Regions from separate parts of the Promicromonospora sp. NPDC060204 genome, predicted to be linked through region 1. Evidence: predicted binding sites of a transcription regulator. Region 1 holds the regulator's gene; each other region holds the start of a gene.
The links. Region 1 encodes HrcA, which represses chaperone genes, less so after heat shock. Its sites were predicted from a motif close to TTNGCACTCGNNNNNNNCGAGTGCNAA; they were not measured.

Region 1 (7,258 bases):
AAGTCGCGCACGGTGCCGAGGATCCGCTGCCAGCCGCGGGCGACGTCCGCCTGCGTCTGCGCAGGCCAGCCCAGGGACCGCAGGATGCCCAGCTTCCACTCGGTACCGCGGTCGATCACGGGCCAGCGCTCGAGCCCGAGGCGCTCGGCGCGCACGGCCTGCCACACGTCGACGTAGGGGTGGCCCAGCACCAGCACGGTCCCCGTGGGGACGGTGCGCAGCGCCTCGTCGGTGAGCCGCTGCTCCTTCGACCCGGGCACCAGGTGGTCCACGAGCACGCCGACCCGCCGTTCGGCGTCGGGCCCGAACTCGGCGAGGCGCTCGGCGAGGTGGTCCACGCCGTCGAGCATCTCGACCACCACGCCCTCGATCCGCAGGTCGTCGCCCCAGACCTTCTCCACGAGCTCGGCGTCGTGCTTGCCCTCCACCCAGATGCGGCTGCCGCGGGCGACGCGCGCCCGGGCGCCGTGCACCGCGACGGACCCGGAGGCCGTGCGGGTGGGCTGCGCCGGCGCGCGGTTCACGACGGGCGCGGTGAGCACGACGGGCTTGCCCTCGACCCAGAACCCCGGGCCGAGCGGGAAGGTGCGGGTGCGTCCGCGGCGGTCCTCCAGGACCACCACGTGCATGCCGCCCGACTTCTCGACGCGCACCACGGCGCCGACCCAGCCGGTCTCGACCTCCTCGACCACGAGGCCCAGCTCGGCGGGCGTGGGCTGCGACGTCGGCCGCCGCCCTCGCTGCGCGCCAGGGAACTGGGGGGACAGCACATCGGCTCCATACCGTTCGTCGACCACGCGGCGAGCCTAGGTCGCCCCTCCCGTTGAGTGCTGGATATCCGTGCTCCCGGAGTGTCATTCGGCGCAGATAGCCCGCACTCAACGAGGCCGGGAGGGCGGGGCGGGCGGGGTAGGCGGGTCGGGTCAGCGGCTCGCGCGAAGCGCCGCCTCCGTGCGGGTGGCGACGCCGAGCTTGCGGAGGATCGCCGAGACGTGCACCGACGCGGTCTTGGCCGAGATGAACAGCCGCTCGGCGATCTGCCCGTTCGTCAGGCCCTCGGCCACCAGGGCCAGCACCTGCCGCTCGCGGGCGGTGAGCGCGTCCGTCCCCGCGCCCGACGGCGGAGGGCCGGCCGCCCCCTCCACCAGGCCCGCGCGGTCGATCAGGCCCTGCGCCTGCCGGACGACCAGTCCCGCACCGATCTTCTCCGCCTCCACGACCGCCGAGCCGAGCGCCGCCCGGGCCCCGGCCCGGTCGGCGACGTCGAGCAGCCGCGCACCCTCGCGGTACAGCGCGTACGGGCGCAGGTGCACGGGTCCGGGACCGGGCAGGTCGGCGACCGTCGTCCAGGGTCCGGTCCCGAGCTCCGCCTCGAACAGCGCCGACCACAACGGGAACGTCGGCCAGCGCGCGCACGCGGCGAGGGCCGCGCGGTAGGGGGCGTCGTCGACGTCCTGCCCGGCGGCGCCCAGCCGGGCGATCGCCTGGGCCGCCACGCCGAGCTGTTGCAGATCGTAGGCCAGCATGCACGGGCGGTCCGAGGCGACCACCACCGACATGCGCTCCAGGGCCTCGGCCGGATCGTCGCGCAGCAGCGCGAGCTCCGCCAGCGTCACGCTGGTGCGCGACCTGATCTGCTCCTCCAGGCGCCCGAACCGCTCCCAGCTCGGGGCCCTGCGGCGCGCCTCGGCCTGCGCCTGCTCCACCTCGCCGCGCCACATCATGAGCCAGATCCGGCGCTCGCTGAGGTAGGCGGAGTACACGCTGTCGTGGATCGGCGGGATCGTGCGCTCGTACCAGGCGGCGGCCTCGGCCCAGTCGCCGCGCCCGATCTGTGCCTCGGCGAGGTTTCCCTCGATCATGAGCCGGGTCGAGTCGGACGAGCCGTGCCGACGCGCGGCACCCATCCCCTCCTCGGCGATCTCCGCCGCCCGGCCCCAGTCACCCACGACGAGCCGGGCGTCCGACCCGTTGACGTAGTACCGGCTCAGCCCGTGCCAGGTGTCCCCGGCCGCCTCGCGGCCGGCGTCGATCTCCGCGAAGCCGCCGGTGTCGCCGAGCTGCACCCGGCTCACGCCCCGCAGGTTCAGCGTGACGGACACGACCTCGGCGTCGCCGATCGCACGGGCGGCGTCGTGGGCAGCCGTCGCGGCCTCGATCGCCTCCCGGGGCCTGCCGCCGAGCATCGCGCGGCGCGCCCGCAGCATCAGGAGCTGGCCGCGCACGACGTCGTCCCGGCCGGGCTCGACGAGCGCCAGGGCCCGTTCGATGAGCTCGGGCCCCTCGTCCGAGCCGGCGTGGCCCGCGATGAGCGCCGCGTCGGAGAGCATGCCGACGAGTCCCGCCGGGTCGTCCTCGGGCCACTCGGCGATCGCCTCGTGCGCCACTGCCAGGGCGCGGGCGGTCCGGGTCGAGCCGCGCAGGACCTCGGCGACCGAGCGCAGCAGCTCGTGGTGCGGCAGCCCGGCGACGGCCTCCGGTTCGCGCACCTGCTCCCAGAGCTCCAGGGCCCGTTCGCCCAGCGCGACCGCGGTGGACGACGCCGCGCCCGCCGCGGCCGTCCGGTGCCCCTCGACGGCCGCCGCCAGCGCCTTGTCCGGCAGCCCCGCGCGCCACCAGTGGTCGGCGATGCGGGACAGCTTCGCCACCGAGTGGGCGCGCCGGACGAGGGCGCGCTCCAGGGCCCGCGCGTACGCGGCGTGCAGGCGGTGCCGCTCGCCGGGCAGCAGCTCGGCGTACACGGCCTCCTGGACCAGCGCGTGCCGGAAGGCGTACCCGACCTCGGTGACCACCAGCACCTGGGCCTCGACCGCCTCGCGGACGGTCTCCTCCGCCTCGGCTCCGGTCTGCGGGGCGTGCTGTCCCGGGCCGGTCGAGGCGTCCGCCAGGACGTCGTCGAGCACGTCGTACCAGACGCGCGGGCCGGCGGCGGCGACCACGCGGCACAGCGACCGGGCCTCCCGGCTCAGGTTCCAGTAGCGCAGCAGGAGGATGTCGCGCAGGGAGTCGGGCAGGTCGGTGCCGAGAAAACCGACCAGCTCCTCGACGTAGAAGGGGACGCCCTCGCTGCGGTCCGCCAGGTCGGCGAGCTGCTCGGCGTCGAGGCCGACGTCGAGCAGGTCCTGCGCCATCTCGTGGACCTCGGGCTCGCCCAGGCGCGTCAGCTCGAGTCGCGTGGTGAGCCGCGCCCGGTCGAGCTCGGCCAGGACGACGCGGAGGGGGTGCGCGCGCGAGACGTCGTCGCTGCGGTAGGTGAGCAGCAGGAGCAGCCCGGGGGGCGTGGTGCGGGCGAGGCGGAGCGCGACGGCGCGCGTGACGTCGTCGGACCAGTGCAGGTCCTCGATGACCACCACGACGGGTCGTTCGCCCGCGAGCCCGGCGAGCAGGTCGGTGAGGACCTCGGGGACGCGGTCGGCCCCGGCATCGGGCGCGGGTGCGACGAGCTGGGGGGCGAGGGCGGACAGGGCGCCGGCCGAGGGTCCGGCCGCGGCGACGACCGCCTCGGGGCCCATCGTCCGGACAACGCCGGCCAGGAGTCCGACCAGGGCGGCGTACGGGAGGGGCCCGGAGCCCTCGTCGGCGCACTGGCCGACGATCACGTGGGCGTCGTCGGCCCGGGAGGTGAGCTCGTCGAGCAGGCGGGTCTTGCCGATCCCGGCCTCGCCGGCGATCACCAGGGTGCGGCTGCCGCCCGCGCGGACGTCGGCGAGAGCGGCCTCGAGCGCGCCGAGCTCGGGGGCTCGGCCCACCAGGCGGGCACGGGGGACCGGCATGGGCTCATCGTCCCATGCCGGTCCGTGGTCGTTCCGCTCTTTTCCGTCGGCCTGCCCGCCGTCTCCGTGGGCCGGCCCGCTGCCCGGCACGGTCGCCCTCCCCGCGGGATCAGGCGACGCGCGGCCGGACGGCGTCGGCCGCCCGGGCGCCGCGCTCGGCGGTGCGCCGCACGGCGGCCTGACGGCGGGCCGCGTCCTTCTGCTCACGGGCCACACGGGCCCGCTCGTTGCGCTGGTCGGTCTCCTGCTCGTTGCGGCGGTACTCGGCGTAGTCCGAAAAACCGAACATGGTGTTCCTCCTGGTGTCACCGCCGGCCCCTCGCCGGCAGTGATTCCAGGTTCGTCTGTGAGGTACGTCGCGCGGATCGGGCGGTCGCCGCATCTTTTCCTACGGGTTCGCGGTGCGGGGTGGGCGCGCCTAAGGCATCGCCCTATGCTCGGTGCTCAGCCCTCGGCGAACGGTAGGACATGCAGGTCAGCCGCGTGTTCGCCGGGGCGGGACGGCGTGGCCGGCCCGGGTGCGCACGGCGTGCGGCGGGTCGGCGACCCGGCGGGTGGCGCGTGCCGCGTAGGATTGGCACTCGGTCGGTGAGAGTGCTGGAAGGCAGTGTCGGTGAGCGGGCCGGAACCCGGGTGCACGTCCCGGACGTTCTACCTGGGGACGGAGGTGAGCGCGGTGAGCGAGGAACGCAGACTCGATGTCCTGCGGGCCATCGTGGAGGACTATGTCCGCACACGGGAGCCCGTCGGTTCGCGCATCCTCACGGAGCGCCACCAGCTCGGCGTCTCCCCGGCCACGGTCCGCAACGACATGGCCGCCCTGGAGGAGGCCGGGCTCATCGCCCAGCCGCACACCTCGGCGGGGCGCATCCCCACCGACAAGGGCTACCGCCTCTTCGTGGACCAGCTCGCCGAGGTCCGGCCGTTGTCCGTCCCGCAGAAGCGGGCCATCGAGACCTTCCTCTCCGAGGCGGTCGACCTGGACGACGTCGTGGCCCGCGCCGGGCGGCTCATCGCCCAGCTCACCGGCCAGGTCGCCGTGGTGCAGTACCCGTCGCTGCGGCGGTCCGGGCTGCGGCACCTGGAGCTCGTGCCGACGGCCGAGGGGCGGCTCCTCGTCGTCGTCATCACGGACACCGGCCGGGTGGAGCAGCGCTTCCTCGACGTGCCGGTCGACCTGGACGACGGCACGCTCGGCGAGCTGCGCGCCCGCCTGAACGCGGCGACCGCCGGCCGCCGGCTCGCCGACCTCGGTGACGTGTTCGCCGGGGTCGCCGAGGCGATGCCGGCCGAGCACCGCCCGCTGGCGACGGCCGTCGCCGAGGTGGTCACCGCCGCGCTCGCCGAGGAGAGCGAGGAACGGATCGTGCTGACCGGCCAGGCCAACCTGGCACGGTCCGGCATGCGTTTCGAGCAGGGCCTGCGGCCCGTCCTGGAGGCGCTCGAGGAGCAGGTCGTCCTGCTCGGCCTCCTCACCGACATGACCGACGACGCCAAGGTGGCGGTGAGCATCGGGCACGAGAACCGGCTGGCGGGACTGGCGGAGACCTCCGTCGTCACGTCCGGCTACGGCTCGTCCGACGGCGACACCGTCGCGATCCTGAGCTCGATCGGCCCCACCCGTATGGACTATCCGGGCACCATCGCCGCGGTCCGCGCCGTCGCGCGCTACCTGTCGCGAGTGCTGCCTGGCTGACCCGAACTTCCACAAACCTCCCCACAAAGAGAGACCTGTGACCGACTACTACGAGATTCTCGGTGTTCCGCGCGACGCCTCGCCCGAGCAGATCAAGAAGGCATACCGCAAGCTGGCCCGCGAGCTGCACCCGGACGTGGCCGGCGACGCGGGCGAGGACCGGTTCAAGGACGTCGCGCGCGCGTACGAGGTGCTGTCCAACCCCGACAAGCGCCAGCAGTACGACATGGGCGTCGACCCGACGTCCCCCGGCGGCGGCGCGGGCGGCGGGTTCGGCGCCGGGTTCGGGTTCCAGGACATCTTCGAGACCTTCTTCGGCGGCGGGCAGCCGACCGGGCCCGTCCCGCGCGCCCGGCGCGGCAACGACGCACTCGTGCGCCTCGACCTCGACCTCGCCGAGGCCGTGTTCGGCGCCAAGCGCGAGATCCAGGTCGACACCGCGGTGGTCTGCAACACCTGCGGCGGCGACGGCGCGCGGCCGGGCACCCACGCCCGCACCTGTGACGTCTGCCAGGGCCGCGGCTCCGTGCAGCGTGTCGCCCGCTCGTTCCTCGGCCAGGTCATGACCAACCAGCCGTGCTCCGCCTGCGGCGGCTTCGGCACCGTGATCCCCGAGCCCTGCACCGACTGCTCCGGCGAGGGCAGGGTGCGCTCGCGGCGCACCGTCGCGGTCAACGTGCCCGCGGGCGTCGACACCGGCACGCGCATCAAGCTCTCCGCGCAGGGCGAGGTGGGCCCCGGTGGCGGCCCCGCCGGCGACCTTTACGTCGAGATCCGCGAGCGCGCGCACGACACGTTCGTGCGGCGCGGCGACGAGCTGCACTGCACCCTCCAGGTGCCGATGACGGCGGCCGCGCTCGGCACCGTGCTCGAGCTCGACACGCTGGACGGCCTGCAAGAGATCGACCTGCGACCGGGCACGCAGCCCGGCCAGGTCATGACCCTCAAGGGTCTCGGCGTGGGGCACCTGCACTCCAACGGGCGCGGCGACCTCAACGTGCACATCGAGGTCCACGTCCCCACGAACCTCGACGAGGAGCAGACCGCGCTGATGCAGCAGCTCGCGACGCTGCGCGGCGAGGAGCGGCCCGAGCCGCGGCTCGCCACGGTCCAGGGCGGCGTCTTCTCGCGCCTGCGCGACAAGCTCAGCGGGCGCTGACCGCGCACCCATGAGCGCGCCAGTCTTTCTCGCCGAGGCGTCCGCCGCGCACCCGCTGTCCGAGTACGGCGCGGGCGCGCTCTACGTGCTCGACGGCGCCGAGGGCCGGCACGCCGGCGTCGTCCAGCGGCGCGGGCCGGGGGAGCGGATCGACGTGGTCGACGGCGCCGGCGTGCGCCTGCGGACCGTCGTCGAGGCCGTGCACGGCGCCGAGGTGCACCTGCGCGTCGAGCAGGCCGTCGTCGAGCCCGTGCCCGACGTCGTCGTGACGCTCGTCCAGGCCCTCGCCAAGGGCGACCGCGACGAGATGGCGATCGAGGCCGCCACGGAGACCGGGGTGGACGCGATCATCCCGTGGCAGGCCGAACGGTCCGTGGTGGTGTGGCGCGGGGACCGCGCCGCGAAGTCGCGGGCCCGCTGGGTCAGCACCGTGCGGGCCGCCACGAAGCAGGCCCGCCGGGCGCGCATCCCCGACGTCGACGTGTCCCTGAGCACCAAGCAGCTCGCGGCCCGCACGCGCGAGGTGGTCGCAGCGGGCGGCGCCGTGGTCGTGCTGCACGAGGAGGCGACGACGGGCCTGTCGGCGGTCGCGCTGCCCGACGCCGGCGCCCTGCTCCTCGTCGTCGGACC
Region 2 (10,470 bases), on a different contig from region 1:
GCCGGCCCGGGCCGGCGCACCGTCGGGCCCCGTCAGCTCCAGGTCGTCGACGGCGCGGATGGGCTCGCCGTCCACGTCGAGCACCTGCCGGCTGAGCAGGTGCAGCCGGGCGTCGACGATCCGCTCGCGTGTCATGACCCGGCTCCCGTCGCGATCATCAGGGGTATCGCGGCGACGGCCGCCACGACCACGATCACCAGGTACACCGTGCCCAGGGCGTTCACCACCCGGCCGTTGACGTGGCGGCCCATGTACTGCGGGTCGTTCGCCACCACCAGGATCGGCACGTAGGTCAGGGGCAGGGCGACGGCCGAGAAGACCACCGACATCTCGGTCACGGCGATCGGGTCCACGCTCGTCATGAGGATGCCGACGCCGAGCAGGATCGCCACGATCATCGTGAGGTGGAACCGCGCCGCGCGGGCCGGCCTGCGGAACTTGCCCCACGACCAGCCGAGGTACTGGGCCAAGGAGTACCCGCTGGACAGCGCGGTCTCCAGCGCGGCGCCGAACGTCGCCGCGACGATGCCGACGATGACCAGGGCCAGCAGGAGCACTCCCCCGGCCTGCGCCACCGGAAGGACGATCTGGGACAGCGACGAGACCTCGATCCCCGCGGGCAACAGCACCACGGCCGCGCACGCCGCGATCGCCACCGAGAGGAGCCCGCCGAGCGGGAACCCGATCAGGACGTTCGCACGGTTCATCGTCAGGTCCTTCGCCGTCCAGCGCTCCTCGACCGCGCCCGAGGAGAAGAAGAACACCTCGTACGGTGTCATCGCGGCACCGAACAGCGCGACGGCGTAGTACCAGTACGCCGCCGGGTGCTCCGTGGACGGCGGAGAAGGCGGCACGGCCTGCCGCATCAGCTCACCCCAGTCAGGGCCGAGCAGGAACAGCGCGACGCCGAAGCCCACCAGCAGCAACCCCATCAGACCCGCGACGTTCTCCATCACCTGGAACTTCACGCGCCACAGCACCAGCCACACGGCCAGCGCGGCAACCGGGATCCAGAGGCGTGGCTCGACGCTGCTGACGAGGTGGAGCGCGAGGGCGATACCACCGATCTCCGCCGTGAGCGTGAGGAGGTTGATGGCGAACGACGCGACGAGATTGGCGCCGGCCGCCTTCGGGCCGAGGCGCTCGCGGATGATCTCGAACGTCGCGCGGCCGCTCACGGCGGCCACGCGACCCGCCATGCTCGCGAACAGACAGATCCCGACCACGCCGAGCGCCACCACCCAGACGAGCGAGAGCCCGAACCGGGACCCGACGACGGCGTTGGTGACCAGATCACCGATGTCGACGAAACCGCCGATGGCCGTCAGGACACCGAGGGCGACTCCCAGGACCTTCTTCACGGGCCACCCGCCTCGGCCAGTGCCTTCTCGACGGCGTCGGTGGCCGTCGCCAGGTCCGCGAGCAACGCGTCGGCCGTCGGCGGCACGGCGTCCGCTCCGTCGAGGTCGCCACCGGCGCGGGCCGCGTCCCACTCCCGCGCGCCCACGACGACGTCCGTCACGTCGCCGACGGCTGCGAGCGCCGCGGCCCGCTGGTCGGACGTCGTGGTGTCGGGCGGGACGAGGGTGGTCAGCGCGGTCTCTGCGTCGTCCAGCACGCGGAGCTGGTCGAGCAGAGCCGTGTCTGCCATGGGGGCGGTCAGGCTGCCGCGCGAGAGCTGCTCGACGACGATCCGCGTGGTCTCGGCCGCCGAGCCCGCCTGGGACAGGGCGTCGGCGACCGCCGCGCTCGCCTGCCCCGGCTCCTGGTGGCTGGCGACGGTGCACGCGGCGGTCCCGGCGAGCACGGTCGCGGCGACCGCGCCGCGCACCGCCCACAGCCGGAATCGTCCTGGCGCCCGCACCACCGTCAGGCCGCCGGGTCGAGCACGACCTTGACGCAGCCGTCGTCCTTGCGCTGGAACATCTCGTACGCCTCCGGTGCCCGGTCGAGCGGCCAGCGGTGGGTGCGCAGGTCCAGCACGCCGAGCGGGTCGGCGGAGTCCTGGACGAGCGGCATCAGGTCGCCGATCCAGCGCCGGACGTTGGCCTGCCCCTGCCGGATCGTGACCTGCTTGTCGAAGAGCGTGAGCATGGGCAGCGGGTCCTTGGCGCCGCCGTAGACGCCGGCCAGGGAGAGCGTCCCACCGCGGCGGACGAGCTCGATGGCGGTGAGCAAGGCGGCCAGCCGGTCGGTGCTCGCGTGCTCGACCAGCGGCCGCCCCACGACGTCGGGGAGCACGCCGGCCGCCTTCTGCAGGGCCTCGGCGACGGGTGAGCCGTGCGCCTCCATGCCCACGGCGTCGATCACCGCGTCGGGGCCGCGTCCTCCGGTGAGGTCGCGGACCGCCTCGGCGACGTCGGTCCGCCTCTGGTCGAGCACGCTGACGCCGTGCCGGGCCGCCATCGCCAGCCGCTCCGGAACCAGGTCGACGCCGACGACCAGTCCCGCGCCGCGGTGCGCGGCGATCCGAGTCGCCATCTGGCCGAGGGGGCCAAGGCCCAGCACGACGACCGACCCGCCCGGAGGCACCTGGGCGTACTCGACCGCCTGCCAGGCCGTGGGCAGCACGTCGGACAGGTACAGGTACCGCTCGTCGGGCTCCCCGTCGTCCGGTACGACGACCGGACCGTACTGCGCCTGCGGCACCCGCAGGTACTCCGCCTGCCCGCCAGGCACCTGGCCGTACAGCTTGGTGTACCCGAACAGCGCCGCACCGCTCCCCTGGTCCGTGACCTGGGTGGTCTCGCACTGGGACTGCAAGCCGTGCTGACACATCCAGCACCGCCCGCACGCGATCCCGAACGGGACCACGACCCGGTCGCCGACCCGCAGGTCGCCGGCCTCCGGCCCGACCTCCTCGACCACGCCCATCGTCTCGTGCCCCAGCACGTCCCCCGCGTCGAGGAACGCGCCCAGGACGCCGTACAGGTGCAGGTCCGACCCGCAGATGGCCGTGGAGGTCACCCGGACGATCGCGTCGTTCGGCTGTTCGATCCGGGGGTCCGGCACGTCCTCGATGCTGACCTTCTGCTGCCCCTGCCACGTGAGTGCTCGCATGGCCGCCGTCCTCTCGGTGTCGCGTGCACTGCCGGTCTGAACCTTGACCCTCGCGCGTTCCCGCACCACTCGCCATCGCGCGCCCCACCCGGCCCCTCCCGCCGGCCGGAAGTGCGGTTTCTCACCACGTAGTGGGTACGGACATGATGTCGCGCTCGACATTGAGGTCTCCGAAGGTGAGGAGTCCTACGACCGTGTCTCTGTCCAGGACCGGGACTCGGCGAACCCTGGCGGCGCGCATCACGTCGAACGCGGCCTCGACCGAGTCGGACTGTCCGACCGTGACGGTGCTGTCGCCGATGACCAGCTCCACGGTGGCCTCTGCGCCGAGTCCGGCGGCAAGACCGCGCACCACGATGTCTCGGTCGGTGACGACTCCGACCGCTCTGGTGCCGTCCTGAACCACCAGCGCTCTCAGGTCCTGCTCGGCCATCGTCCGGGCGGCTGAGCGCAGCGTGTCGGTCACGTCCACCGCGGGCGGTGCAGGGGTCATGAAATCGGCGACGGACGGATGATCCATGGCGCGTCTCCTCCTTGTCGCGGTGGCGCCGCCTACCGAGGTCGTCGAGCTGCCGTGCGGGACGCCCGGTCAGTCGTCGGACCGGTAGCCGTTCACCTTGTGCGTTCCGTCGCACCAGGGCGCGATGGCGGTGCCGCCGCAGCGACACAAGGCCACGGTGGCGCGGCTCCGGGGTACCGCGTCGCCGGCCTCGTCCACGATCGTGGCCGGGCCCCGCAGCAGGAGTGGGCCGTCGGGGCACGCGCGGACAGTGACCTCATTCGTGACCGGACGCGAGTCTGGCGTCGACACGTCGCCTCCTTCCCTCCGGAGATGCTCCAGCTTCACCCTCTTGATCCGCCCAACATAAGGGGGTCGCTGCCACTCGCAACCTTGGCGCGACCAGGAGTGCAACGCCTTGCGAGCTGACGACTCCGTGCACACGATGAGCCGACCATCGCGTTGGGCAACTTCGCACCTCACCACCGACGGGACACTTCGATGACTTCCACGAGCACCAGGACTTCCCCGGAGACGCATGACTTGTCGGACGACGTGGCGCGGGGAGACGCACGCCGGACCCAGCGGTTACCGCTTCCGCGACCCCGTGGCCGGTTGAGCACCGAGCTGCTCGCGGTGCTCGTCGCGGGGCCTCCGTCCGACGACACGCACATCCGTCTTGCCCGGGTGCGCGAGGCCGCAGCGGATGTCGTCGCCGGGTGCGACGACGCCACGGACGTCCTGCAGGGTGCGGACCTGCAGCTCGCGCTCTGCCTGCTGTACGAGCTGCACTACCGAGGCGTCGACCAGGTCGACGACACCTGGGAGTGGGAGCCCGCGCTGCTGGCAGTCCGACAAACCTTGGAGCGTCCGTTCGAAGCGGCCTTGCGCTCGCGCGCGGGCCATCCGACCTGCGCAGCGACGGACGCCGCAGGTGTCGCCCGCCGCCTCTTCGAGATCGCCGCCGACGACGGACCAGGCATGGCTCGTTACGTCGCCAAGCATGCCGACGCCGAGCAGGCACGTGAGTACCTCGTGCTCAAGTCGCTCTACCAGCTCAAGGAGGCCGACCCGCACACGTGGGCCATACCACGGCTGACCGGGGCGCCGAAGGCCGCACTGGTCGAGATCCAGGCCGATGAGTACGGCGGCGGACAGTCGGGCCACATGCACGCGGAGCTCTTCGCGCGTGCCATGCGTGGCGCCGGGCTCGACGACAGCTACGGCTGGTACGTCGATGTCGTGCCCACCCCGGTGCTCGTCGCGCTCAACACGATGTCGCTGTTCGGGCTGCACCGCCGGCTCCGAGGCGCGATCGTCGGTCACCTGGCCGCGTACGAGATGACGTCGTCGATCCCCAGCAGGCTGTACGGCAACGGCTTCAGACGCCTCGGTCACGATGCCGGCACGACTCGATACTTCGACGAGCACGTCGAGGCGGACGCCGTCCACGAGCAGATCGCCGGTCATGACCTCGCCGGTCGGCTGGCCGAGCAGGATCCGGGGCTGCGGGACGACATCCTCCTCGGTGCCACCGCGTGCCTGGCGGTCGAGGGCGACGTCGCCGCCTTCGCACTCGACCAGTGGAAGAGAGGCGCCTCCGCGCTGCTGGCTCCGGTGAACGACGTGCCGGAGCACCGGGACGCCAGCCGTACCTGAAGCCGGTCTACCGGTCGGACGCCTCCTCGCCGCCGAACACCGCCCGGACTAGCGCCTGGTTGGCCTGCTGGAAGGTGGCGCCCATCGACATCGTGGGGTCGTCCACGTAGTGCAGGGCCGCGGTCAGGGTGCGGCCGCCGTCGGGGGTGCTGTACATGAGCGCGGCGTGCCCCGCGATGCCGCCGTTGTGGGTGATGACGGTCCCGCCCGCGTCGGTCGGCTGCACGAACACGCCCAGGCCGTAGCCCGCCTTGGGGTGCGGCGTCAGCATCTCGGTCAGCAGGGCGTCGGGCAGCAGCTTGCCGGTGAGCAGCCCGACGATGAAGGTCTGCAGGTCCTGGGTGGTCGAGATCATGTCTCCGCCGGTGGCGATCCAGGACGGGTTGTGCCGCGTGACGTCGACCGTCCTCTCCTCGCCGCCGTCGTCGTACCGGTAGTAGGCATGGGTGTACGGGGCGGGGATCTCCTGCGAGGTGCCCGGCAGCACCGTGCCGGTCAGGCCGAGCGGCCCCAGGACCAGCCGCTGCGTCTCCTCGGCGAGCGAGCGGCCGGTCACCCGCTCGATCAGCAGCCGGACCAGCACGTAGTTGGTGTTGGAGTAGCTCCAGTCCGTGCCCGGCTCGAACCGGGCCGGGTTGGACAGCGCGATCCCGACGAGCTCCTCCGGGGCGTAGGTGCGGAACCGGTTGTCGACCCACTCCTTGCCCGACTGCGTCGCGGGGATGCCGGGCACGAACGTCCCGTCGTCGTAGTACTCACCGGTGAAGTTGAAGACGCCGCTGGTGTGCTGGAGCAGCATGCGCAGGGTGATGCGCGGGTCCAGCCGGAGCTCAGGCAGGTGGTCGTGCACCGGCGCGTCCAGGCTGAGCACGTTCTCGCCGACCAGCGCCAGCGCCACGGTCGCGGCGAACGTCTTGGTGTTGCTGCCGATCCGGACGTGCCCGTCGGTCGAGGGCGGGGTGTCGTCGTCCAGCGCCTGCCGGCCGGCGACGCCGGTCCAGTCGCCCTGCTCGTCGTGCACGCGCAGCTGCACCCCGGTGAACCCGGCCTCGACCATGGTCTCGATGTCTCGCTGCAGCTGGTCGCGGTCCGCCGTCCGCAGGGTGGGGAGAGATGGCGCGGTCACAGGAACGACGTGGAGCTTCGCGAGATCGAGATCTTTCTGACCCTCACCGAGGAACTCCACTTCGGCCGGACCGCGCAGCGCCTGCACCTGTCCCAGGCGGCGGTCAGCCAGGCGATCAAGAAGCAGGAGCGCAGCATCGGAGCACCGCTGTTCCACCGCACCAGCCGTGTCGTGCGCCTGACGCCGATCGGTGAGCGGCTCCGGGACGATCTGCGGCCCCTGCTCCGGGCCATCACCGACAGCACCGAACGCGCACGCGTGGCAGCGAGCGGACGGTCCGGCGTGCTGCGCGTCGGGACCGCCGCCGGCAACACCCTGGAGCTGCGGCCGTACTGGGACGCGTTTCGCGCCGCCCACCCCACCTGGGACCTTCGGGTGCGCTACCAGCCGTTCAGCAACGCCATGGCCGTTCTGCGGCAGGGTGACATCGACGTGTACGTCGGGTGGCTCCCCATCACGGAGCCCGACCTCACGAGCGGGCCGGTGATGTTCACCGAGCCGATGGTCGTGGCCCTCGCGCTCGACCACGATCTGGCCCGCGCCGACGCGGTCAGCCTGGAGGATCTCGCCGCCTTCGAGGTGATCGACACCGCCGGCGCCTTCGCGGACGAGTACATGGACGTCTTCAACCCGTTCCAGACACCGGGCGGGCGCACCATCACGCGCGGTCCGGTGATCGCGGACCTGGAACAGGCCTTCAGCGCCACCGCGAACGGTGAGGTCGCCCAACCGCTCGGCGGCCACGCGGCCCGCTACTACCAGCGCCCCGATCTCACCTACCGGCCGTTCCGCCAGGACTGGAGGATCAGCTGGGGCCCGATCTGGAAGGCAGACAACGACAACGCGGGCATCCGCAACCTCACCGCGGTGCTGAGCGACCTCGGCCCGCGAGAGCTCTGACGACTTCCCGTGGCGAGCGCCGGCCAACCGGGTGAAAGTGGATGAGCAACAGATCGTCTTCCAGGGCTTGAGCCAGAGCGTCCGCACGCGTCAGGGGACGCATCCTCGAACGGAGCTTCCATGGGCATCATCGGCTGGATCCTGATCGGACTCATCATGGGCGCCATCGCCCGAGCGATCCTTCCCGGCAAAGCCGCCGGAGGATGGTTCATCACGCTCGTCGTCGGAGTTCTCGGCGCGCTGCTGGGCGGCTGGATCGGTGGGGCGCTCTTCGACGTCCAGGTCAACGACTCCTTCTTCTCACTGACCACGTGGTTCTGGGCCCTCGTCGGCTCGCTCCTCGTGCTCGTCATCTGGGGAGCCGTCGCACGCCGACGGGCCTGAACCAGATGGAGTCCGTCCGCGTAGGACTCGTGGCCGACCCAGCCGCGCCGACCGTGATCGCGCAAGGCTTGGCTGATCTGCGCCCGCCCGATGGTGGCGTCGCATGGGACATCACCGTGGTGAGCGAGCCGTTCACGACCGGGTCCGAGGACCTCCGGACCGCGCTGGACAGGCTGCAGGACCAGGCTCGCGAGCGGGACTGGGACCTCGTCGTCGGCCTGACCGAGCTTCCTCTTCACGACGGGAACGGCCGGCACCTGCTGGCCGATACCGACCCCGACCGACGCACCGCGGTGCTCTCTCTGCCCGCGCTCGGTGGGCTGCGGGTCCACGCCCGGGCGCGGCGCGCAGTGCGCTCGCTGGTCAGCACGATGGCCGAGCCGAGCGGGGAGGACAGGCACCGCGTCGTCCTGCCCCGCCTGCGGGGTCGGTGGCGCCTTCTGCTCGGCATGGTGCTCGCGAACCGTCCCTGGCTGCTGGTGCCCGGGCTGAAGTCGGCGCTCGTGGCGGCGTTGGCGACCGGCGCCGTGGCCACGGTCAACTCGACGGTCTGGGTACTGGCGGACTCGCTGTCGTGGTGGCGCCTGGTGATCGCGTCCGTCGCCTCGGTCACCCTCGTCGTGGCCTGGCTCGTGATCGACGGCGAGCTGTGGGACCGCCCCGAGGGCGACTCGCCACAGGCACGGGAGCGATCCCGCCTCTACAACGCGTCAACGGTGCTGACACTCGTGACCGGCGTGGTCATCTGTTACTGCGCTCTCTACGTCGTGAACCTGGCGTGGGCGCTGTTCGTCCTGGACCCCGACCTGATGGGCAGCTACGTCGGGGCGACGCTCGGGTACGGCGACCTGGTGGTCCTGGCCTGGTTCGTCGCATCAGCGGCAACCGTCGGTGGTGGCCTTGGTTCTGGCCTGGAGTCGGACGAGGCGATTCGCGCCGCCGCCTACTCCAAGCGCGAGGAGGACCGGCGCGAGCGCCTCGCGCGCGACCGGCAGGGCAAGTAGCACTTCTTCTCGCTTGCGGCTCCAGACCCTTGGCACTCTCGCATCAAGAGTGCTAAAAAATGAATGTAGCCGGACGGCGGCACCCACCGCCGTCGAGCGCCGCGGTCCTGGAGGGGCCAGGACCGCATCAGCATGGGAGGTGATGCGCAATGGCTACCTATTGGGACCCGTTCCAGGAGATGGACCGGCTGTTCGGCTCGTTCGCGAGCAACGCACGACAGTCGGGCACCCTGCCGATGGACCTGTTCCGCACCGGCGACCACTACGTGCTGTCCATGGACCTGCCCGGAGTCGATCCAGGGACCATCGACGTCTCGGTCGAGGACCGCACGCTGACCGTCCGCGCCGAACGCACGCAGCGTTCGGGTGACGACGCGCAGTGGCTGGTCCGGGAGCGTCCCACCGGCACCTTCGCCCGGCAGCTCACGGTAGGCCGCGGGCTCGCACTGGACCGGATCTCCGCGTCGTACACCGACGGCGTCCTGTCGCTGACCATCCCCGTCAGCGAGGAAGCCAAGCCGCGGAAGATCGAGGTCGCCCACACCGCCGGCACCACGCCCATCGGCCGAGGATCCGGCGACCGGCAGACCATCGAGTCCTGACCGCCGTCGACCCGCCCCTCACGCCGGCTCGACGGCGTAAGGGGCGGGTCACCCGAATCATGTGACTCGACGAGGCGCACCCCGGCCTAGCGTCGCGGGCGAACCATCGAACGAGTGCCCCGCGGACGGCGGGCCACGCTATCGAGGAGAGACGACATGGCGCTCGACACCCTGGTGGCCTTCGCGGCCAGCTACGGCAGCGAGGACGACGCGGTGACCGACTACGAGGCGGTGAAGGAGTTCTACCAGGTCAGCGGTCTCATCGACACCTACGACGCGGCGGTGGTCTCGCGGCACGCCGACGGCAAGGTCAAGATCGTCAAGAAGCACGAGCAGCCGACCCGGCACGGCGCCTGGGGCGGCCTGGGTCTCGGCCTGGCCGGGGGCGCACTCGTGGCCCTCTTCCCCGCGATCGGTCTGGGTGGCGCCCTGCTCGCGGGCGGCGCCGGGGGCAGCGCCATCGGCGCGCTCGCCGGGCACGTCGCCGGCGGGATGAGCCGCGGCGACCTGAAGGACCTGGGCGAGCTCCTCGACGAGGGGCAGAGCGGCCTGGTCGTCATCGCCGCGTCGGACGTGGCAGCACACGTGGAGAGCGCGATCGCCCGCGCGGCCAGGCTGGAGAAGAAGGAGCTGAAGGCCGACGAGAAGGCGCTGGAGGCCGCGATCGACGAGGCCACCGCGAGGTGAGTCCGCGGGGGCGATCCGAACGCGGCGTCGCGGGTCGCCCCAGCGCCCCGGCCCGTCAGCTCTGCGGCGCGTCCCCGAAGTCGCGGATGTCCAGGCGGACGCCGCCCTTGAGCGCCGACTCGTGCGCCACGATGCCGGGCATCGTGTACCGCGCGGCGACCCAGGCGTTCACCGGCGGGAGGGCGCCGGTCGTGACGGCCGTGACGAAGTCGTCGGCCAGGAAGTGGTGACTGCCCTCGTGGCCGTTGGAGACGTTCGCGAACTCCTTCGGCAGCCGCGAGCGGTCGTGCACCGGCGCGGAGCCCGAGGTGAAGGCGTCCCGCAGCGCGGGCGAGACGTGCTCCAGCGACGGGTCGTCGGGTGACAGCGTCGGCTTGGGAGCCAGGTGCTCCGTGATGTCCACGACCTCCTGCTTGTCCTGCCAGAGGCTGACGTTGACGAGCTGCTCCATGCTGGCCTCGGTGCCGAAGAACCGGAACCGCGACTCGCGGAAGTGCGAGGGGAACCCGACCCGGCGGAACTCGTTGATGCGGAACGCGCCGCCCCCGG
Region 3 (10,470 bases), on a different contig from region 1:
GCACGGGCACCAGGGTGTCGGCGAACACGCTCCACTGGTCCATCTGGAACTCGGACATGTCGGCGGCCGTCAGCTTGCGGCCCTCCGCGATCCGGTCGCTGATCAGGGTGCGGATGCGCTCCGAGCGATAGCCGTAGTCCCAGTCGCGGCTGATGAACGGGCCGTTGCCGCCGGGCAGCACCGCCTGGTTCGCCGCGACGATGAACCCTTCCTTCGGGTCCACCACGCCGGGCATCTGCGCCGGGTCCACGAAGCCGGTCCAGTCGTAGCGGGCGTCCCAGCCGGGACGCGGCCAGGTGCCGTCCGACTCGACGGCGCCCGGGACGCTCGCGCGCACCGGGATCTTGCCCGGCGCCTGGTAGCCGATGTGCCCGTCCGTCGTCGCGAACACGATGTTCTGGGCCGGGACCTCGAACTTCGCGGCCGCCGCCTTCATGTCGGCGGGAGTCTTGGCCCGGTTCATCGCGAACACGGCGTCCGCGGTGTGGCCCGGCTGGAGCGCCGTCCACTGCAGCGAGATCTCGTACTGGCCCAGTTCGGTGCCGGTCTCCGTGGGCGAGCTGCGCACGGCGTCCATCTGCGCCTCGTCCATCACGGTAGAGATGATCGGGCCGTGCACGGTGCGCCGGACCTCCAGGTCGACCGGACTGCCGCCGTCGACCCGGATCACCTCCGTCTCCTTCTCCATCGGGACCCACTCGTCCGCGCCACGCAGGTACGTGTCGTTGCGGACGCGCTCGATGAAGAAGTCGGTGACGTCGGCGCCCATGTTGGTCAGGCCCCAGGAGATGTCGGCGTTGTGGCCGATGATCACGCCCGGGAAGCCGGAGAACGAGAAGCCGGACACGTCGTAGGGGCACTCCGGGCCCACCTGGTTGCAGTGCAGGCCGACCTGCGCCCAGATGCCGGGCGCCGCGAGGTCGAGGTGCGGGTCGTTGGCCAGCAGCGGCTTGCCCGACTCCGTGTACTGCCCCGAGACCACCCACGAGTTCGAGCCCGTGCCCTCACCGCGTGCGATCTGCACCGGCACGGCGTCGAGCGCCTTCTGCGCCGATGCGAGGGCGTCGGCGAGGTCCGCGCTCCCGTAGACCTCCTCGGTGGCGGACGCCGTCTCGGTGCCCGCCGGGACGTTCGCCTGCGCCCCCGCCTCGGCCGGGTCGAGGATCGGCGCGTTGCCCGTGCCGGAGTAGGCCGGGAACAGCTCCGCCACGCGCGAGGCGTCGTCCAGCGTGCTGTAGGCCAGCGCCCGGTCGAGCTCGTCGTCGTAGTTGCTGCGCAGGTCCCAGGCCATGGCCTTGAGCCAGGCCAGCGAGTCGATCGGGTCCCACGGCTCCGGCTCGTTCACCTCGACGCTGACGTCGAGCACCGTGTACTCCACGGCCGTCTCGCCGGGGCTGCGGTTCTCGAGGTAGGCGTTCACACCGTCCGCGTAGGCCTGGAGGTACTGCCGGGTCTCGTCGTCGAGGATGTTGAACTCCTCCTCGGCGACGTGCCGCCAGCCGAAGGTGCGTGTGACCTTGTCGGCCTGGATCGCGTCGGCGTTGTTGCCGACCAGCTCGGCCAGGCGGCCCGCGGTCACGTGGCGGCGGTAGTCCATCTCGAAGAAGCGGTCCTGCGCGTGCACGTAGCCCTGCGCCCGGAACAGGTCCTCGGCGGTGTCGGCGTAGATCTGCGGCACGCCCTGGGCGTCGCGGCTCACGCGCACGTCCGCGCTCAGCCCCTCGACCTGCACCTCCCCGGAGTGCTCCGGCAGCGGACGGCGCGCGGTGAGCCATCCGAAGGTCGTCACGGCGACCAGCGCCAGCAGGACGACGACCGTCGTTCCGACCAGGAACTGGCGGACGCGGGTGGTGCGAGTCCGACGGCGCTTGGCGGGCCGTGCACCGGTGGACGGGGCTTTTTCGACGGGCTCTACTGGCTCGGCGGGAGTGGTCGCGGACACGCAGTGGAGACTACCGTCCGCCCCAGGGCTTGGGTGAACGTGCTTGGGTGAACAGCCTCGGGAGATCCTGGGACTATCCCCCGCCGCTCGACCGTTACTATTGGCACTCGGAAACCCCGAGTGCCAGGCGACGGTCCTGTGAGCGCGCGACGCCCCGGCCGCCCTGACGTCCCAGAGGAGTGCACGTGCCCACCTACGCGTACCGGTGTGCCGACTGCGGCCACGCGTTCGACATCCACCAGGAGTTCAAGGACGAGTCGCTGACCGTCTGCCCCGAGTGCCAGGGCAGGCTGCGCAAGGTGTTCAGCTCCGTGGGCGTCACCTTCAAGGGTTCCGGCTTCTACCGCACCGACTCGCGGAGCACGTCGACGAGCAGCACGGTGAAGGCGGGCAAGTCGGAGTCGTCCTCGTCGGGCTCGTCGTCCTCGTCCTCGGACTCGGGATCGGGCTCCTCCGGGTCGGCCTCGGGCTCGTCGTCGAGCTCGTCGAGCTCCTCGTCCACCGGGTCGAGCGGTTCGAGCTCGTCGAAGGCCGCCTCGTCCTGAGGTGACCCGGGGCGGCGCCCGTCGGGGCGGTGCCGCCGGCAGTCCCGGCGCCCGGGCCCCGCGAGATCGGCAGTTCGAGCAGGCAGGTCCGCCGAGGTCGGCACTTCGCATCCAGGTCGGCACAGTGCTGTGCCGACCTGGATGCCGACTGCCGACCTCGGAGGAATGTGTCGACCTCGGTCCGAACTCCCACCATCGCGGCGACGGGCCGACACCGTGGCCAACAGCCTGATCCAGACGTGCTGCCGCCGGTCGACCGGCACGCCTGACGAGCTTCCAGGCGCGCGAGCCCGACCACAGGCTCGGTTTTCGCTCCTTCGTGCACAGGCTGCCCGACGACGGCCCCGCGACCCCGTACCGCCTGCCTAACGTCGGCGGCATGGGACTTCTCGACACGCTCGCCGAACCGGCCGCACGCCACGGCGCGCCGCGCGGCACCGGACAGCGCACGCCGTGGGGCGCACGGGCTGCTCCGCGCGACGCTGACTCCAGCGCCTCGTGGAACCGAGCCGGCACATCGCGCCGGCCGCCGCGTGCCGGCCTCGCCGTCCTGCTGTCCCGGCCAGGCCCGTCTCGTCGGGGCCGACCCGGTTCGCCGGCGTCCCGGCGTGCACGACGCATCCTGTGGCGCTGGCGGTTCGCCCTCGCGGCCGCCCTGTTCGGCCTCGCCGCCACCCTGACGGTCCACCTGCTGCGCCCACCGCCGCCCCCGACGGTCGACGTCGCCGTCACGGCCCGTGCTGTAGCGCCCGGAACACAGCTGACCAGGGAAGACGTCGCTGTGCGCGCCGTCGCGGCCGAACTCGCCCCGCCCGGCGCCCTGCACTCGGTGCGGGAGCTGCTGGGCCGCGCCACCGTCGTCGGGCTGCCGAAGGGCGCTCCGCTGCATGCCTCCCTCGTGTCCGACGACGGCGTCTCCGCCGCCGCACCGCGCGGCACCGTGGTGGTACCGGTCCGCCTGTCCGACGACGCCGTCGCCGCCCTGCTGCGCCCTGGTGACCGCGTGGACCTGCTCACCGGGACGACGTCGGGCAGCGAGCCGGACGGCGAGCCCCGGTACCTCGCCCGGGACGCGCGCGTGCTGCCCGTACCCGCCGGGCGCGAGCCGGAGGACGCCGGCGGGCTGCTCGGCCCCGTGTCGGACGGCGAGGGTCCGGTCACGCTCGTCGCGGTGACACCCGAGGAGGCTCCGGAGCTGTCGGCGGTCTCGGGCTGGGGCTCGGTGACGGCGGTGCTGGTGCCATAGGTGAACCCGGTGGTCGCCGCGGAAACAACCCCAAGAACGGCACCGGTCAAAGAGAGCGAATGTCCACCTGCACATGCGCCGAACCGGAATTTCCACCACAATCTCCGTCGAGGTTCCGGCCAACGCCGACCCACACCGACTTGAGACACCCAGGGGGATCCATGCGTGACCTGTTCAACGGCTTCAAGGAGTTCATCGCTCGCGGGAACGTGATCGACCTCGCGGTCGGTATTGCGATCGGCACCGCGTTCACGGCGGTCGTCACCGGCCTGCTCGACGGCATCATCAACCCGCTGATCGCGGCCGTCTTCGGCCAGACGGACATCTCCGGCGTCGGACATTTCGTGATCAACAACGCTAAGTTCAGCATCGGCGAGTTTCTCCAGGCGGTCCTGAACTTCCTGATCGTCGCCGCGGCGATCTACTTCCTGGTCGTCCTCCCGATCAACAAGCTGAAGTCGCTGCGCAAGCCCGCGCAGGAGGAGGCCGTCGAGGAGGCCCTCGCCGAGGAGGTCGTGCTGCTCACCGAGATCCGCGACCTGCTCCGCGTCCAGGCCGGTGCTTCGTCGGGCGCACGGTCGGACAACGGCTCCAACTGACCCGCCCGCACGGCGCACCCCGCGGGTCGGCCGACCGATCGCACGGCGCAGCGCCGACGGCAACCCGCCGGGCCCCGGTCAGCCCCAGTGCGGCGGGACGTCGCGGCGGAGCTGGTCGTCGTTCGATCCGTGCCCGCCGCCGTCGGACGAGCCAGGGCCGCCGTCGGCCCCGTCGCCCCAGCCGGCCGGACGCTCGTCGGCGCTCACACCGAGCACGGCCTCCCGCTCGGTCCCGCGTCGCACGGCCCGCCGAGGCCCGCGCCGCCGGGCCGTCGCGCCGGCCGGTGCGGGCTCTGCAGGTCGGTTCTCGGACTCGCTCACCGCACCATTCTCGCCCACGACCCGCCCGACCCGTTGAGTGCTGGGTATTTGCGCTGTCGAAACGTTCCGAGAGCGCAAATAGCCAGCACTCAACGGGTTGCGGGGAGGGCTTAGTCGTCCAGGATCTGCGGGACTATCAGCTCCGCGGCCGGTGGCACGCCCCCGGACAGGCCGACCCGGGCGTCCCGCACCGCGAGCACCACGCGGCGCAGCCGCTCGCCCTCCGCGTCCGGGTCCAGGAACGCGGCCGCGGACCACACCTGCGCCACCACCCAGCCCAGCCGTTCGAGCCGCTCGGCGAGCTGCCGGTCGCGCACGCGGATCGAGGGCTCGGCCACGTAGGCGGCGTCGTCGGTCAGGACCGCCACCAGCAGCTCGCCCGGCAGGTCGGGGTGTCCGACGGCGAGCGGGATGCGGTCGCCGCCGGGCAGGCCGTAGTCGGTCTCGACCACGAGGCCCGAGCGCCACAACCGCTCCCCCAGGTCCACGACCAGCCGGTCCACGGACCGCGCCACGTCCACGCCGTTGCCGATCTCCACCTGGTCGGCGAGGCCGGAGCGCTCCTGGGCGAACGACAGCACCCGCGCCAGCATCTGGGGCCCAGGGCCGCGCAGCCGCTCGGCGTCCAGGTCGGAGGCCGGGAAGCACGACACGACGTGCAGCCGCTTGCGCGCCGCCCCCAGCGAACCGAGCAGCATCGCGTCGCCGCCGGCCTCGCCCAGCACGCCGAACCGGTGCAGCACACGCCCGTGCGGCGTCCGCCCGAAACCGAGGGTGAGCACGATCGTGTCCCGCGCCAGGCCGGCCACGCCGGTGACGTCGGCGACCACCACGGGCTCGGGGCGCGAGCCCGCGAAGAACGGCGCCAGCGCCGGGTTGGCCCGGACCTCGGCGAGCAGCCGCTCCCGGATCCGGTCCGCGTGCGCGGCCGTGACGGTCACGATGCCGAAGGTCTCCTCGGGCCGGGTCATCGCGTGCTCGATCGCCAGATCGACCACCCGCTCCACCTCGGCGCTCGTCGACTCGACGGTGCCGGAGACCGGGTCGGGCATGCCCGTTCCGTCCACGAGCGAGAAGTGCACCAGCGCCTCGGTGCGCGGCAGCGGCGCCGGCCGCATGATCCCCTCGTAACCGTGCTCGGCCAGCAGGGCCGTGAGCCGCGGGTCCCGCCGGGCGGGCTCCGGCTGCAGCGTCACGCGGGGCAGCAGCCGCGCGAGGTCGCGCACCGCGGTGCCCGACGCCGACCGCGGGTCGCCGACCACGACGATCTGGCGGCCACGTGCCAGCGCGGGGACCACGACCTCGACCGGCACGTGCTGCACCGCGTCGAGGATCACCAGGTCGGCGGAGCGCTCGGGGGGCAGCAGGTGCGGCACCATCGTCGGGGTCGACACCCAGGTGGGCCGCAGCCGCCGCACGGTCGAGCCGTGCCCGGTCACCAGGTCACGCATGGAGCTCAGGCCCCCGCCGACCAGCGTCGCGTACAGGCCCTCGGCGTCCTCCCGCTCGTCGCGCATCGCAGCGCCGAGGTGCGCCCGCACCGCCGCCCGCACGGGCGCCGACAGCGAGTCGACGTGCCGCCGGTCGAGCTCGCGGAACCGCCCCGCGAGGGCGTCCAGCCCGGCGCCGTCCTGCCCGGCGAGGTCCGGCTCGACGGCCAGGATCTGCTCGAACACGGACGACCACCACGTCAGCTCCAGCTCCGGGCCCACCAGGTCGGCCTCGACCCGGCGCTCACCGAGGTCGTCGACCAGCTCGCCGAGGCCGGACGCGCGCAGGCGCCGCAGCACCGCCGTCCGCTCGGGGAGCGGGGCCAGGGCGTCCTGCGTCTCGGACAGCGAGGCGAGCCGCTGGACCAGCGCGAACAGGTCGAGGTCGAGCAGCTCGCCGCCCGCCTGCGAGGACCGCAGCACGGGTTCGAGCGCCTCGAGGTCGATGCGCACCGCCTCGTAGGTCTCCTCGACGCCCGCCAGCCCCTCGGGGAGGGTGGGCCAGCCGCCGCGCGGGCACTGCGCCTGCCAGACCTCGCGCTGCCGCTGCACCTCGACGAGCGCGGCGTGCATGTCCGGCACGCGCACGCCCGGTCGCACCATCTCGCGGGCGCGCCGCTTCAGCCGGCGCCGCTCCAACCAGCCCATCTCGGCACCCTGGTCGGCGCGCTGCTTGCGCGACGCCGTGGCCTGCACCATGTCGGCCGCGGTGCGCTCGAAGACCATCGGCTGGAACACGTCGAGCGTGCCCCGCATGCCGCCGAGCATCGCGAGCTGCTCGCCCCACTGCCGGGCCGTCGAGGCCTCGACCAGGCCCGTCACCTTCGAGACGTACTCGATCTGCTTGCGCAGCTCCGGCAGCGTGTGCTCGCCGAGGCGGGTCACGCGGGCGAGCGCGGAGCGCGCGTCGTCGTCGGTCAGGATGTGCGCGCCGAACCACGGGCTCGACGTCGACCTGAGCGTGAACGCCCCCAGCTCGGCCGCCCGTTCGAGGTCGGCCGCGAGCTCGGCGCGCCGCTCCGCACCGAGGGCCAGCACCGACTCCGAGCCGAGCCGTACGCGCGTGGCCGGCGCGGGCCGCTCGGACGTGAGCCGGGCCAGCGCCTGCAGGGCGTCGTAGGCCGAGACCCGCCACGGCTCGCGCACCCGGTGCAGCGCCCCGATGTAGCCGGAGAGCTGGGCCCGCGACCCGATCAGGGCGTCCCGGACGCGCGCGACCTCGTCGGTGTCGATGCGCTCCTGCGCGGGCGCCATCGCCTCCAGCAGACGGCGCGACGTCGAGGTGCGCCAGGTCGGCACGGGCGCGATGTCCAGCAGGAGCCCGCCCAGGCCGAGCATGTCCAGCCGGGCGGCCAGCGCGTCGGCGGCCCGGCGGTGCCCCGGCACGTACAGCACGGACCGGCCGCTCGCGTTCGCCTCGGCGACGACGGCGGACAGGGTGCCCGCGACGTCGGACCCGACGGGCGCGTCCACAAACAGGTGGCTGCCCGTCGCGAGCGCGTCCACGACGTGCCGCTGGTGCGGGTCCAGGTCGCCGACGCCGCGCTCGTGCGCCGGGTCGGCGTCGCCCACGCGCGGCTCGGGGAGCTCCACCTTGCCGAGCTTGGTCACCGAAGCGTCCACGCCGCCGAGCGCCGAGACCACCTCGTGGTCCCCCAGGCTGGGCGCGAGCTCGTCGAGGTCGTCGACGAGCACCTGGCCGGGGTGCACGAAGGTGCCCACGAGCACCCGCCGGTCCAGCCGGAACTCGCCCAGCACCGCGGAGCCCAGGCTCGCGACCCGGTCCAGCACGTCGGTCGGGTTGAAGCCCGCGAGGGTGAACGTCGCCTTGGCCAGCGCGACCGGGTCGAGCAGGGCGCCGTGGGCGCGCAGCGTGCGCGCCACCACGGGGTTGATCTCGGCCGTGGGGTCGAGCGTGATGTCGTAGTCGCCCTCGCCGTCGCTCCGGGGCGTCAGCATGACCGGCCGCAGGATCACGGGCGCGCGCACCACGCGCGGCTCCTGGTCGTCCTCGTCCGACGCCGGGGCGCCGCCCGCGGGCATCGCCAGCGTCACGATCGGCACGGACCCGGTCAGGGCCGGCGCGTCGGCCGGGCTGTCGGCCGAGTCCCCGCCCGGCTCCGCGGCGGAGGCCGCCGAGCTCGCGGACGACGGGCCGAGCACCCGGGTCAGGGCCTCCATGTCGTCCGAGGCGGCGTTCGTGCCACCGCCCGCGGTAGGCCGCTCCGTCCAGGTCGCGACGCCGATCGCGAGGTACGTGGGCGAGACCCCGTAGCGCTGCGCGTGCTCCGCGGAGCGCGCGGCGACGGCCCGGGCCCGACGGCGGGCGGTCGGCAGCGCGCCGGCCTCGCGCACGAGGTTGGACAGCCGGGTGGGCCGGCCCGCGAAGAGCTGGGCGACCCCCGACGGATGGGCGGCCGACAGGTCGATCACGGCCTCGCCGAGAAGTCCGACGTCGGCCAGGGAGGATCCCCCGGCGAGCCGGACGAGCCCGGCGCGCCACTGCGCGACCGACTCGGCCATGGGGTCCCGGACGGCGTCCGGCGTGGACCCCGGGGCCTCCGACGCGGCCAGCTCAGCGGCTGGGTCCACGTTCTCGTCCTTCAGCGCGGTCGAGAGCTCCTCGGACAGGTCGACCGAGATCTCGGGAGCGGCTGCGGTCTGGCGGCGTGCAGCGTTCACCCCAGCAAACTAACCGCGCGGTGTCCGCAAGGGCCGGACGCCACGCCGCGCGACACGCCGCGCCCCCGCCGTCCCCGGCGTGTCAGACCCAGAAGTCACCCGGGTGACCTGTGTGTCTGACCCGTTGTGCGGGGTGGTGCGGGGGTGGCGCGGGGCATGCAAAAGCCCCTCCGGCAGGGGGTCCGAAGGGGCTCAGCAGGTGGACCGAAGTCCACCGGGGTAATGACGGTGCGCACCGCGCAGGGGGCGGGCGATGCGCACCGTCTTGTGAGAGTCTGCACCTGTTCCAGGCGGACGTCAACACCGACTCGGACGATCGTCCAGGTTGCGGCAAACAGGTCACAAGAACGTTGTCGAGGTGCAAGTTTTCGCCTCGCTCAGGACCCTCTCAACCGCGACATCTCGCCGTTCCGGGGCCCTTAGGTCGGACCCGGAAAAAAGCCTGGACGGCGCCTCCTAGACTCGAACGTTTGTGAGCGCACTCGTCGAGGCAGTCTTCCCCCGCCGGCTCGGCCGGCCGTTCCGCTGGCTCGTCTCGGCGTCGTGGACCAGCAACATCGGCGACGGCATCGCGCTCGCCGCCGGACCCCTGCTGGTCGCGTCACAGACCGACTCCGCCTTCCTCGTCGCCCTCGCCGCGATGCTCCAGCGGCTGCCGTGGCTCCTGCTCGGCCTCTGGGCCGGGGCCCTGGCCGACCGGCTCGACCGGCGCCGCGTCGTCATCGTCGCCAACGCGTTCCGGGCCCTGGTCATCGCCGTCCTGTGCGTCTTCATCGGGACCGGCACCGTGAGCATCGGCATGGTGCTCGCCGCGATGTTCCTCTACGGCACCGCCGAGGTCTTCGCGGACACCACCCAGCAGACGCTCCTGCCCACCCTCGTGGCGCCCGCCGACCTCGGCGCCGGCAACCAGCGCATGCAGGCCGGCTTCCTCGGCGCGAACCAGCTCATCGGCCCGCCGCTGGGCGCGTTCTTCTTCGCCGCGGGCATGGTCTGGCCGTTCGCGATCCAGGTGGTCTGCGCGGCCCTGGCGATCGTGCTCGTCTCCCGCATCACGGCCCCGCCCGGCGTGTCGTTCGTCAACGTGCGCGACGCCGACACCCACGTCCGCAAGGACATCGCCGAGGGCCTGCGCTGGGTCTGGCGCAACCCGCCCGTGCGCACGCTGTCCATCGTCATCCTGGTCTTCAACATCACCTGGGCCGCCCCGTGGGGCGTGCTCGTGAAGTACTCGCTGGACCACCTGCACATGAGCGAGGTCGGCTACGGCCTGCTCACCACGGCGAGCGCGGTGGGCGGCGTCGTCGGCGTGCTGTCGTACGGCTGGCTGGAGCGGCACGTGAACCTGGCGACGCTCATCCGCGTCTGCCTGACGCTGGAGGTGCTCACCCACGGGGCGTTCGCACTGACCACCACGGGCTGGGTCGCGATCGTCATCATGTTCGAGTTCGGCGTCTACGCCTTCGTCTGGGGCACGCTGTCCACCACGGTGCGACAGCGCGCGGTGCCCAAAGCGTTCCAGGGCCGCGTCGCCTCCATCAACATGATCTGCGTGTTCGGCGGTCTCGTCCTCGGGCAGGGCATCGGCGGCGTCATCGCCGAGCACTGGGGCCTCGTCGCCCCGTGGTGGTTCGCGTGCGCCGGC

Region 2: the regulator HrcA is predicted to act here: its motif matches at 8,662-8,688, upstream of ACFWEJ_RS01530 (Hsp20/alpha crystallin family protein).
Region 3: the regulator HrcA is predicted to act here: its motif matches at 2,043-2,069, upstream of ACFWEJ_RS19315 (FmdB family zinc ribbon protein).

What each region holds. Positions count from the first base shown of each region.
Region 1 is NZ_JBHWZO010000267.1:641-7,898, forward strand. Features, by position in the region: gene ACFWEJ_RS24400 (DUF3097 domain-containing protein) at 1-797, opposite strand, end outside; gene ACFWEJ_RS24405 (ATP-binding protein) at 924-3,773, opposite strand; gene ACFWEJ_RS24410 (hypothetical protein) at 3,883-4,062, opposite strand; gene hrcA (heat-inducible transcriptional repressor HrcA) at 4,450-5,469, shown strand; gene dnaJ (molecular chaperone DnaJ) at 5,507-6,628, shown strand; gene ACFWEJ_RS24425 (16S rRNA (uracil(1498)-N(3))-methyltransferase) at 6,639-7,258, shown strand, end outside.
Region 2 is NZ_JBHWZO010000006.1:17,139-27,608, reverse strand. Features, by position in the region: gene ACFWEJ_RS01585 (hypothetical protein) at 1-135, opposite strand, end outside; gene ACFWEJ_RS01580 (NRAMP family divalent metal transporter) at 132-1,361, opposite strand; gene ACFWEJ_RS01575 (hypothetical protein) at 1,358-1,831, opposite strand; gene ACFWEJ_RS01570 (zinc-dependent alcohol dehydrogenase) at 1,870-3,060, opposite strand; gene ACFWEJ_RS01565 (CBS domain-containing protein) at 3,182-3,580, opposite strand; gene ACFWEJ_RS01560 (CDGSH iron-sulfur domain-containing protein) at 3,650-3,871, opposite strand; gene ACFWEJ_RS01555 (iron-containing redox enzyme family protein) at 4,175-5,218, shown strand; gene ACFWEJ_RS01550 (serine hydrolase domain-containing protein) at 5,226-6,344, opposite strand; gene ACFWEJ_RS01545 (LysR family transcriptional regulator) at 6,354-7,244, shown strand; gene ACFWEJ_RS01540 (GlsB/YeaQ/YmgE family stress response membrane protein) at 7,365-7,628, shown strand; gene ACFWEJ_RS01535 (hypothetical protein) at 7,697-8,632, shown strand; gene ACFWEJ_RS01530 (Hsp20/alpha crystallin family protein) at 8,782-9,234, shown strand; gene ACFWEJ_RS01525 (DUF1269 domain-containing protein) at 9,391-9,921, shown strand; gene ACFWEJ_RS01520 (Gfo/Idh/MocA family protein) at 9,977-10,470, opposite strand, start outside.
Region 3 is NZ_JBHWZO010000163.1:3,590-14,059, forward strand. Features, by position in the region: gene ACFWEJ_RS19310 (penicillin acylase family protein) at 1-1,807, opposite strand, end outside; gene ACFWEJ_RS19315 (FmdB family zinc ribbon protein) at 2,128-2,487, shown strand; gene cpaB (Flp pilus assembly protein CpaB) at 2,867-3,733, shown strand; gene mscL (large conductance mechanosensitive channel protein MscL) at 3,895-4,332, shown strand; gene ACFWEJ_RS19330 (hypothetical protein) at 4,411-4,653, opposite strand; gene ACFWEJ_RS19335 (hypothetical protein) at 4,764-8,825, opposite strand; gene ACFWEJ_RS19340 (MFS transporter) at 9,298-10,470, shown strand, end outside.